2 regions of the Halomonas sp. KM007 genome follow, and region 1 is predicted to be linked to the other one. Evidence: riboswitches for the same ligand, from Rfam matches in the RefSeq annotation. Region 1 holds a riboswitch; the other holds the start of a gene.
What was found. Region 1 has a riboswitch for thiamine pyrophosphate ahead of tenA (TenA family protein). Riboswitches for the same ligand answer to the same signal wherever they lie in the genome.
Positions count from the first base shown of each region.

Region 2: another riboswitch for thiamine pyrophosphate. It lies ahead of thiM (hydroxyethylthiazole kinase); the one in region 1 lies ahead of tenA (TenA family protein).

Region 1 is NZ_CP136131.1:2,936,455-2,941,692, forward strand. It holds gene aztC (zinc ABC transporter substrate-binding protein AztC) at 1-63, opposite strand, end outside; gene thiC (phosphomethylpyrimidine synthase ThiC) at 180-2,096, opposite strand; gene tenA (TenA family protein) at 2,122-2,790, opposite strand; TPP riboswitch at 2,876-3,007, opposite strand; gene RVM27_RS13855 (hypothetical protein) at 3,128-3,871, shown strand; gene RVM27_RS13860 (IS1182 family transposase) at 4,619-5,238, opposite strand, start outside.
Region 2 is NZ_CP136131.1:1,608,249-1,613,486, forward strand. It holds gene ampC (serine hydrolase family protein) at 1-96, shown strand, start outside; gene RVM27_RS07435 (cupin domain-containing protein) at 237-929, shown strand; gene RVM27_RS07440 (DUF6164 family protein) at 910-1,275, opposite strand; gene gloA (lactoylglutathione lyase) at 1,277-1,810, opposite strand; gene RVM27_RS07450 (DUF2237 family protein) at 2,017-2,391, shown strand; gene RVM27_RS07455 (hypothetical protein) at 2,512-2,856, shown strand; TPP riboswitch at 2,905-2,996, shown strand; gene thiM (hydroxyethylthiazole kinase) at 3,023-3,832, shown strand; gene thiE (thiamine phosphate synthase) at 3,822-4,436, shown strand; gene RVM27_RS07470 (LysR family transcriptional regulator) at 4,433-5,238, shown strand, end outside.

The sequences.
Region 1 (5,238 bases):
CAGGCTGCCCAGCGCCAACATGCCTGCCGCCAGCAGAGGAGGTACGCGTTTCAACAGACCCACGGTGAGGCTCCTTGATTGAGTATATATGTTATAACATAACAATAAAGGGGCCGAACATCAAAGAGACCGAACATCCAGTGGGTTGCTCCCCCCGCCCGCAGGCGGGGGGAGAGCGGTCACACCTCCTGGTATAGCTCGCTGCCTTCCCGGCGGAACTTCTCCGCCTGCTCCTGCATGCCGCGCTTCACCGCCTCGGCGTCGCTTTCGCTGGCGTTTTCCGGGGTGCGGTCGCGATAGGTGTCGCGCACTTCCTGGCTGATCTTCATCGAGCAGAACTTCGGCCCGCACATGGAGCAGAAGTGGGCCACCTTGGCGGAATCCTTCGGCAGGGTTTCATCGTGGAATTCCCGGGCGGTGTCCGGGTCCAGGCCCAGGTTGAACTGGTCTTCCCAGCGGAACTCGAAGCGCGCCTTGGAGAGCGCGTTATCGCGCCGCTGCGACGCGGGGTGGCCCTTGGCCAAATCCGCTGCGTGGGCGGCAATCTTGTAGGTGATGATGCCGGTTTTCACGTCATCCTTGTTGGGCAGGCCCAGGTGCTCTTTCGGCGTCACGTAGCAGAGCATGGCGCAACCAAACCAGCCAATCATCGCCGCCCCAATGCCAGAGGTAATGTGGTCGTAGCCGGGGGCGATATCCGTCACCAGCGGGCCGAGGGTATAGAAGGGCGCTTCGTCGCAGTACTCCAGCTGCTTGTCCATGTTCTCTTTCACCAGGTGCATGGGCACGTGGCCGGGGCCTTCGATCATCACCTGCACGTCGTGCTTCCAGGCAATATGGGTGAGTTCGCCCAGGGTTTTCAGCTCCGCCATTTGCGCTTCGTCGTTGGCATCGGCAATGGAGCCGGGGCGCAGGCCGTCGCCCAGCGAGAACGCCACATCGTACTGCTTGCAGATCTCGCAGATCTCCTCGAAGTGGGTGTACAGGAAGCTCTCCTGATGGTGATACAGGCACCACTTCGCCATGATGGAACCGCCACGGCTGACGATACCGGTGACGCGGTTGGCGGTGAGCGGCACGTAACGCAGCAGTACCCCGGCGTGGATAGTGAAGTAATCCACCCCCTGTTCCGCCTGCTCGATCAGCGTATCGCGGAAGATCTCCCAGGTGAGGTTTTCGGCAATGCCGTTGACCTTCTCCAGCGCCTGATAGATGGGCACCGTGCCAATCGGCACCGGCGAGTTGCGGATGATCCACTCGCGGGTTTCATGGATGTTCTGGCCGGTGGAGAGATCCATGATGGTATCCGCACCCCAGCGGATGCCCCAGGTCATCTTGTCCACTTCCTCTTCGATGGAAGAGGTGACCGCCGAGTTGCCCAGGTTGCCGTTGATCTTCACCAGGAAGTTGCGGCCAATGATCATCGGCTCGCTTTCCGGGTGGTTGATGTTGTTGGGAATGATCGCCCGGCCACGGGCCACCTCATCGCGCACGAACTCCGGCGTGATCTCCTTGGGCAAGCTGGCGCCAAAGCTCTGGCCTGCATGCTGATGGCCCAGAATGCGCTCTACCTCTGCCGTACCCAACGCCTGGCGGCGCTGGTTTTCACGCAGGGCGATGAACTCCATTTCCGGCGTGATGATGCCCTGGCGGGCGTAGTGCAGCTGGGTCACGTTCTTGCCCGCTTTCGCGCGGCGGGGTGTGCGGGTCAAATCAAAGCGCAGCTGGGCAAGGGTGGGGTCGTTGGCGCGGCGCTGGCCGTACTGGCTGGTAGGGCCATCCAAAAACTCGGTGTCGTTGCGCTCTTCGATCCAGGCCCGGCGCAGCTCTGGCAGGCCCTGGCGCAAATCGATGCGGGCGTTGGGGTCGGTGTAGGGGCCGGAAGTGTCGTACACCAACAGCGGCGGGTTCTGCTCATCCACGCCGCTGGTTTTGGTGGGCGAGAGGGTGATTTCCCGAAACGGCACGCGAATATCCGGCCGTGAGCCTTCCACGTACACCTTGCGCGAGCCGGGCAGTGGGGCCACGGCGGCGGCATCGACCTGGGCGGTTTCGGCTAAAAAGTGGGCGGTTTTGCTTTTGACGGTCTTGGTCATGACGGTTGCTCTATGTTGTAGGAGGTTATTCAGAAAGGTCTAAACCCATCTGCCAGAAGTCGATTTCCAGGCGGGTGGCATCGCGGAAGATCTTGCTCAGCTCAGCAAAACGGGCAGGGGTGACGTCCGCCAGGCGGACATCGAGCCACGCAAGCTCCGCCTGCATGGCGGCCTGGAACTCCTCGCTTTCGTACATGGCGATCCAGGCATCGAAGGGGTTTTGCGCGCCGCGCAGCGTAGAGGGCTGCGCGTTCAGCCAGTTGGCGATTTCGCCGTAGCCCACCAGGCACGGGGCCAGCGCCACGTGCAAATCGAGCAGGTCGCCGCGATTGCCGGTATCCAGCACATAGCGGGTGTAGGCCAGCGTGGCGCGGGCTTCGGGGAGTTCGGCAAGCTCCTGTTCGCTGATGCCCCACTCTTGGCAAAAGCCCACGTGCAGGCCCAGCTCCACATCCACGATGGCTTTCAGGCCCTCGTGGGCCTGGCGCAGATCCGCCAGGGTGGGGCTTTTGTAGGCGGCCAGCGCGTAGGCGCGGGCGAAGTGGATCAAGAACAGGTAATCCTGCTTCAAGTAGTGGCGAAACGACGCCTCAGGCAGCGTGGCATTGCCCAGTTGGCGCACGAAATCGTGCTCGATGTAGGCGCGCCAATCGTTCTGGCAAGCGGTGGTGAGATCGGTAAAGCGGTAGCCCATATTGGATGCCTCCGGTGGTACAGCGAACCGGCGCACGGGCGTAGGGAGAGTGAGTTGGGGCAAGGTATCAGGTGAACACGGCGCACCCCAACCACCGCTTGATTCCTACGCCGGTACTAGCCGGATCAGGTTCAACGGGCCCCGCCGTGACGACTTGCTGTAGCAGCCAGCCGTATAGCGATCTCAGCCGGTTCCACCGGCACCCCGTCAAGCAGTATTCAGCGCAGTGTAGGAGGCGAGAGGGGGAGATGCAAGGGGCGTTAGCTTCTAGGGTCTCCCCATTTTCCGGCGTGTCATCGGCATAGTCCTCCTGAGGAGGTGAACAAGTCTGGTATTCGTGCCTCGGCGCCTGGCGCTCTTCTCCAAAGGGGTAGAAAACACTTCGGCCCTGAGCAAACAGACGTTGCCAGCCCCGCTGCAGGCTATAGAACGGGAATATCAGCCGGCGGTGTCGCTTCTGACGTTGCGCGTGCCGCACCAACTCCGGCGCTCGGTCCTGATAGGCCGCAAGCAGTGCCCAGGCCAGGCTGGCCAGCGCCACCAGGTTCTGCAGCGTCGTGAAACGGCGCGCCTGGACACCCTCCAGGTCGAACCCCTGCTTGGTGAACCGGTACCCCTCCTCGCAGGCCCAGCGATCCAGGTAAGCCTGAATCATCCGCTCGCCTTGGCGGCGACCACGCACCGGGCGCGTCGTCACCAGCACCAGGCGCTCCGACTTCTCATGATCGACAACGATCATCCACAGCGGCGTCTCCGGATGCTCCCGCAGTGTGACCTTGGTGATGCCGAACCGCACCGGGATATGCTGCCCACGGCGCAAATGGCCGCGGTGCTTCAGTGGCAGATCTCGGGCAATCTGCTGCGACGTCTTGGCGGTATCTCGCCACTGCCAGAAGCGCTGATTGGCGGCCCGGACCAGCACATGACGCTCGGCGCGCAGCCAGGCATCCCACAGCCGCCCTCGATCGCCGCCACGATCGATGACCCACAGTGGCCGGCCCTCCACATGGCGCTGCACGGTATCCATCACGCTCAGGATATCGGTGTTTTCACTGCGGTAGCCGCCGCGAGCCGGCGATAGCAGCCGCGTGAGCAGTGGCCAGGTGGTGCCCCGCTTCAGGTCGCGTGCCACCACGCTGATCAGCGGATAACCGCCGACGATCTCGCCGGTATCACCGTCGCGAACGCGGGTTCGGTATTCACTGGTCGGGGCACCATCCCGGTTCAGGTCGCCCGGATCGATGGCCAGCACCATGTCATCGGTGATATAGGGCGTGATCCGCTGGAGCTGCAGTTGCTCCGCGGCCCAGGCAAGCTCGCTGTGCCGGGACAGCATGCGCGACAACCGCTTCTGCGTGTGGTGTAGCCGACAGGGTTCCTTCAAGGCGCGGGCGATCTCGGCCTGGCGCAAACTACCGCTGGCCAGGATGCCAAAGAGCGTTTCTGCCGCCAGCTTCACGACGGGTCGAGCGAGGTGATCCGACAGGTCGTCACACCAGTCGATCAGGCGAGCTTTCCATTTGGCGCGGTCTTTGGCATCTTGAAGCATCGGGGTTTTCCTTTTGGTTCATGGTGTTAGGGGTAACAACATGATACCGGCGGGAAAGCCCCGATCTCGTTGATAGCACTGAAATTTTCAACGCTATTCAGGCAGTTACAGCACCACCTGTGGAAAAGTGGGGAGACGCTAGGCGTTAGCTTGATCGAACACACGGGCTTCATGGAAGCATAACTGCCCTTCACTAACCCAATGGACTTCTGACCCAGTGCGCGACAAGCCCCGCCGTTCAGAGGTTGTCGCAAATCTCCTAACGACTCAAAACTAAACCTATACACAACGATGTCGATGGCTGGACGACATCATCACGCACGCCCTGGGAGGCGCGATCTTTTTCTTTGTTGCTAGGTAAGGTAATCCCAGGCATCCCCACAACCACTCCCAGAGATGATGACAAAGGCTCAGCGCTACAGCGCGAGCCAAGTTGTAAGCCAGGGCATGCAAGGAAAACTCGCGTTTGACACCCGCCAGCCCACGGCGCCGGAAGCGAGACAGTCCCTGTTGCTGACGTAGCGCTGAAAACACTGGCTCGACCATGGCCTTTCGCTGCCGGAAGACCGCTTGGGCTCCCGGGTGGGTCATGATTTGTTGCAATGCCAGGCGTGCTTCGTCCTCCGGGTAATGTTTGATTCGGCGCCCCCGGACCGAACGGGTACAAGCAATCCGTTGCGGACAGCCCTCGCAGGCATTGCAGGCATAAACCGTTTGCTCACGCGAGCGTACCGACGCGTTTATATGACTGATGCGCTGAAGCCGCTGCCCCGCTGGACAGTAGTAAACATCCTGTTCGGCATCGTAAGTGAATAGGTTTTTATGATACAGGCCCTTCGCTTTGTCAGTGGTACTGGGCCTGGGCGGGCAAAGCAGGCTGACATCACGCGCCAGTGTCG
Region 2 (5,238 bases), 1.3 Mb from region 1:
ATCGCCATGGTGATGCTGGCAAACCGCAACTACCCCAATCAGGCGCGTATCGAGACGGCTCACCATATTCTCAGTGCGCTGACCGACTCCCCATAATGAAAAAACCGCCGCTTTCGAGCGGCGGTTTGTTTGCAAATGACGAGGTCAAGCATGAGGGAAGATTGCGTTTTGCAGCGCTGATAAAGGAGACTAGCCCCTCTCCCTGCTCATCTCACTCATTGCAAAGAGCCAAGCCCATGCGCCTGAACGCCGATTTTAGCCACTTTGCCTGTATGACGCCGGAGCAGTATCACTGGGTCGCGTCGCCCAGTGCAGGCGTGGAACGTATGATGCTGGACCGTATTGGCGAGGAAGTCGCCCGCGCCACCAGCCTGGTACGTTACGCGCCGCACAGCCAGTTCAGCCATCATACCCATGGCGGCGGTGAAGAGATTCTGGTGCTGGAGGGCGTATTTGCCGACGAACATGGCCGCTACCCTGCGGGCAGCTACCTGCGCAATCCCATTGGCACTGGCCATACGCCCCATATTGGCGAAGAGGGTGCGCTGATTCTGGTGAAGCTGCATCAATTCGATGACAACGACCTGCTGCAGCTGGCCATTCCTGCCCACCGCCTGCCCTGGCAGCCCGACCGGCGGCCAGGCATCGGCTACAAGATGCTGCACACCTACGCGCAGGAGCGGGTCAGCCTGGAACGCTGGGAGCATGAGGTGACCATCGACTACCCTGCGCTACCGGGCGGGCTGGAACTGCTGGTACTGGAAGGCTCGCTCTACGAGGCGGGCAACGAATACCCGCAGGGCAGCTGGTGCCGCTACCCACCTGGGGCCACCCCATCGCTGCGGGCCGGTGAGCACGGCGTCATGATGTACATGAAACGCGGGCACCTGACGGATGCGGTGTGCCAGACTAACGCGCCAGCCCAATGAACGGCAGCAGGGTCAGCAGCGCGATCAGGATCACGGCGACCATCACCAGCGCGATCTGAATCGGCTGCTCCCGTAAACGCCGCCCCCAGGTCGGCGCTTCGTTGCGGGCCAGCGCTTCCTGGTGGGCCTTTCGCACGCTGGCCTGGCGTTCGACCTGGTACTGCGCCAGCAGCGCCTCGGCGTCGTCTCGCTGGGCCGGGTTGCGCAGCCAGATGGCATCGACCCCCAGGCGGAAAAACCCCGCCTGGGTTTCATACACGTCGAAGCCGTGTTCATCCAGCAGTTGGCGCACTTCCATGGCCTCTTCATCGGTCACGTGGCGCAACCGGAACAGCAAATGTGCCATGTTAGCCGCCCAATGCCGCCATGCGATCCGCCTGAATCACTTCGATCCAGTAGCCATCCGCGTCCTTGACGAAAATGACGTCTTTCATCTTGCCCTGGTCGGCACGCTTCACGAAGGTGACATCGTGCTCGTCGAACCAGGCCTGGGCGGCCTCCAGGTCCGGCACGCTGAAGCAGATGTGGCCAAACCCCTGGGGCTCGGCATTGCCGTCGTGGTAGGCAAAGTCCTGCTCGGTTTCGGTGCCCCAGTTGTGGGTCAGTTCCAGCAGGCCCTTCTGGCTGAAAGTCCAGGCGGTGCGAGCGTTCTGGTCCTCCGGCACCTGGTCGTCGGCTTCCACGTTGGCCAGAAAATAGAGCGAGAACTGCATTTCTTCGAAATCCAGCCGCCGCAGCACCTGCATGCCAAATACGCGGGAATAGAACGCCAGCGCGCGCTCCGGGTCCTTGACCCGCAGCATGGTGTGATTCAACCGAAACCCTTGGGTCTGGGGAGCCGCAGGGGCAACACCGGGATGCTGTTCACCTGAAAACGACATGACTTTCTCCTGTTGCTGCGTGATGTATCTGGCAATTGGTGCCCAAGTAGGCACTTTGGTACGTAAATACTTTGACGAAGCCCATACCATGTACAAGGCTTTAGGCTGCTGCTAACGCGAACCCCATCGAATCCGCCGTTACCGCCCCTTGGGTCATGTATGAGGGCGGCGCTGCGATAATTCTAGCCCCTGCCTGAGGAGGCCGCATGTCACGTGATCTCAATGTACTGGGTGAGCCGCTCACCCCCTGCTGTCACTCGCCCAAGACGGGGTTTTATCGTGATGGCTTTTGCCGGGTCGGCACCGACGATGTGGGCATTCATTCGGTATGTGCCATGGTCACCGAGGAGTTCCTGGCGTTTTCCCGCGCGCAGGGCAATGACCTGGTCACCCCGCGCCCCGAGTACGGCTTTCCTGGCCTGCGGCCCGGTGATCGCTGGTGCCTGTGTGCCCACCGTTGGGCAGAAGCCGCAGAGGTCGGTCTGGCCCCGCCGGTGATTCTGTCAGGCACCAATGCACGCACGCTGGACATCATTCCGCTGATCAAACTACAGCAACACGCCCTGGATGCAGTGCACTAGGCCTGCCAGCGCGCGGGGCGCTTCCCCAGGCATTGGTCGTAGTGGATTTTCTATGCAACTCTTCTACACTACTGTCTCTACAGCTGTACATTCAGCGTATCGTTAGCCTGGGAGTGTGTCATGACCGACATTGAAATGACGCTAGATGATCGCCTGACGTTGAAGCAGTTGGCCAACGCGCTACAGAACGGCTTTTCCCCCATCGTGGAGGTCGTCTCGATGGATGGCATCTACAAGGTCCGCTTTCATCATGCCCACGGCGTCTCGGACCTGAGCAATGCACAGGGGCAAGTCAGCACGTTTCTGGGCACCGGAGAAATCCGCGACACCCTCGGGCAACTGGGGCTGACCCACGGCGTATTGACCTGTTCCGACCAGTGTGGCGACGAGATGATCGGCGTCTCGGGCAGCGCCATGACGCCCGATGAAATGCTGACCTACGGCACACGCATCGCGTTTCGCTGATCTTTCCGCACCATTGGCTTTACACATCCCGCCTGGCCGAGGATAGTACGCCTACGACAGGGGCGCCGCGACGCGGCTGAGAAGCACCCTTTGAACCTGAACCGGATAGCACCGGCGTAGGGAGTCGTGGTGCTTCCATTCACCACCTCCCTGCCGGGAGGAAGTCATGACCCTACCCAGCCCACGCGAGACGCTGCTCGCGCTGCGTGACCAGACCCCGCTGGTTCACTGCATCACCAACTACGTTGCCATGAACAGTACCGCCAACCTGCTGCTGGCCGCCGGGGCCTCCCCCGCCATGCTGCATGCCCAGGAAGAAGTGGCGGAATTTACCGCCATCGCGGGAGCGCTCTCGATCAACATCGGTACGCTCTCTACCCCTTGGGCCGAAGCCATGCAGCTGGCCGCCCAATCAGCCCAGGCCCACGCGGTGCCCTGGGTGCTGGACCCGGTTGCCGTGGGCGCTACGCGGCTGCGCCAGCAAACCTGCCTGTCTCTGCTGGCTTACCAGCCCAGTGTGATTCGTGCCAATGCCTCGGAAATCATGGCGCTGAGCGGCCTTGCCCACCAGGGCCGGGGCGTGGATGCCACGGTCAGCACCGACGATGCCACCCAAGCGGCCATCACCCTGGCGCGTCGGTATCACTGTGTCGTCGCCATGACCGGGGCCACCGATATCGTCACCGATGGCCAGTCGCTGTATCGTTTGACCGGCGGCCACCCGCTGATGCCACGGGTAACCACCCTGGGCTGCGGGCTCAGCGCGCTGGTCGCCGGTTTCGTGGCGGCCAACCGTCACGCCCCGCTGGCCGCCACGCTCGGCGCCCTGACCTACTTTAATCTGGCAGGCAGCCACGCCGGGCAGCAGGCCGAAGGGCCGGGCAGTTTCTATGTGGCGCTGCTGGATACCCTGTACTCGCTCACGGCAGATGACCTGCCTGCACTACCTCACTCGGAGACCCTACATGTCGGTTGATCTTACGCTCTACCTGGTCACGGATGCTCAGCTATGCGCCTCCACGGGCCTGGAACGTACCGTGGAAGCCGCCGTGGCAGGAGGCGTCACGCTGGTCCAGCTACGCGACAAGCAGGCCAGCGACGAGGCCATGATTGCCCAGGCCAAGCGTCTCAAGGAAGTGCTGGCAGGTAGCGGAGTGCCGCTGATCATCAATGACCGGCTGAACGTGGCGCACGCCAGCGGTGCCGACGGCTTGCACGTTGGCCAGAGCGATACGGACGTGATGCAGGCCCGCCAGGTACTGGGCGAGCAGGCGATCATCGGGCTCTCCATCAATACTCTGGAACAGTTGCAGCGTGCCCCCGTGGCGCTGCTGGATTACGTGGGGCTGGGGCCTGTGTTTGCCACCGGGAGCAAGCAGGACCACGCGCAGCCCATCGGTTTTACCGGGCTGGCCCAACTGGCCAGTGCCTGTCCGCTGCCCAGCGTGGCCATCGGTGGCTTGAAAGCCGAGCACGCCGCCCAGGTGAAAGCCGCCGGTGCCCACGGGCTCGCGGTGATCTCGGCCATTTGCGGCCATCCTGACCCACGTCAGGCGGCCCAGGCGTTCTTCAGGTCATGACCCAGTTCGACCAGCTGACAGCCTTCGTCAAGGTGGCCGAGTTGGGCAGTTACACGCGGGCGGCGGAGGCCCTGGACCTCTCGCGCACCTTGCTATCGCGCCGGGTCATGGCGCTCGAGGAATCGCTGGGCGCGCGGCTGATACAGCGCACCACCCGGCGGCTGCACCTGACGGAAGCAGGCGAGCGCTATCTGGCCCGCGCACAGGCGATCCTGCTGGCTCTGGAGGAGGCTGCCAATGAAGTGGGTAGCGGCCTTCAAAGCGTGAGCGGACGACTGCGCATCAACGGGCCCATGAGCTTTGGCACTCGCTACCTGGCTCCCGAGGTGGCTCGCTTCATGCGGGATCATCCCCACCTGGAGGTGCGCCTGGACCTCAATGACCGCCGTGTAGACCTGCTCGAAGAGGGATACGACCTGGCCATTCGCATTGGCAGCCTGCCGGATTCCAGCCTGGTGGCCAAGCGCCTGGCACGCTGCCAGATGGTGTTCTGCGCCTCTCCTGACTACCTGGCACAGCACGGCACTCCCACCCGCCTGGAGGCGCTGGCCGACCATCGTTGCCTACGCTATCGCAGCGGCCAGAACAGCGGCGACTGGCGCGTGGGGCAGCAGTGGTTGAGTGTCGACGGACCGCTGGAGAGCAATAACGGCGATATGCTGACCCATGCCGCGGAAGCCGGGCTAGGTATCGCCCATCAGCCCAGCTTCCTGGTGACCGAAAGCATCGCCCAGGGCCGCCTGGTGCCGCTATTGCAGGAGATACCTCCCACGTACCTGGACATCCACGCGCTCTATCCTGC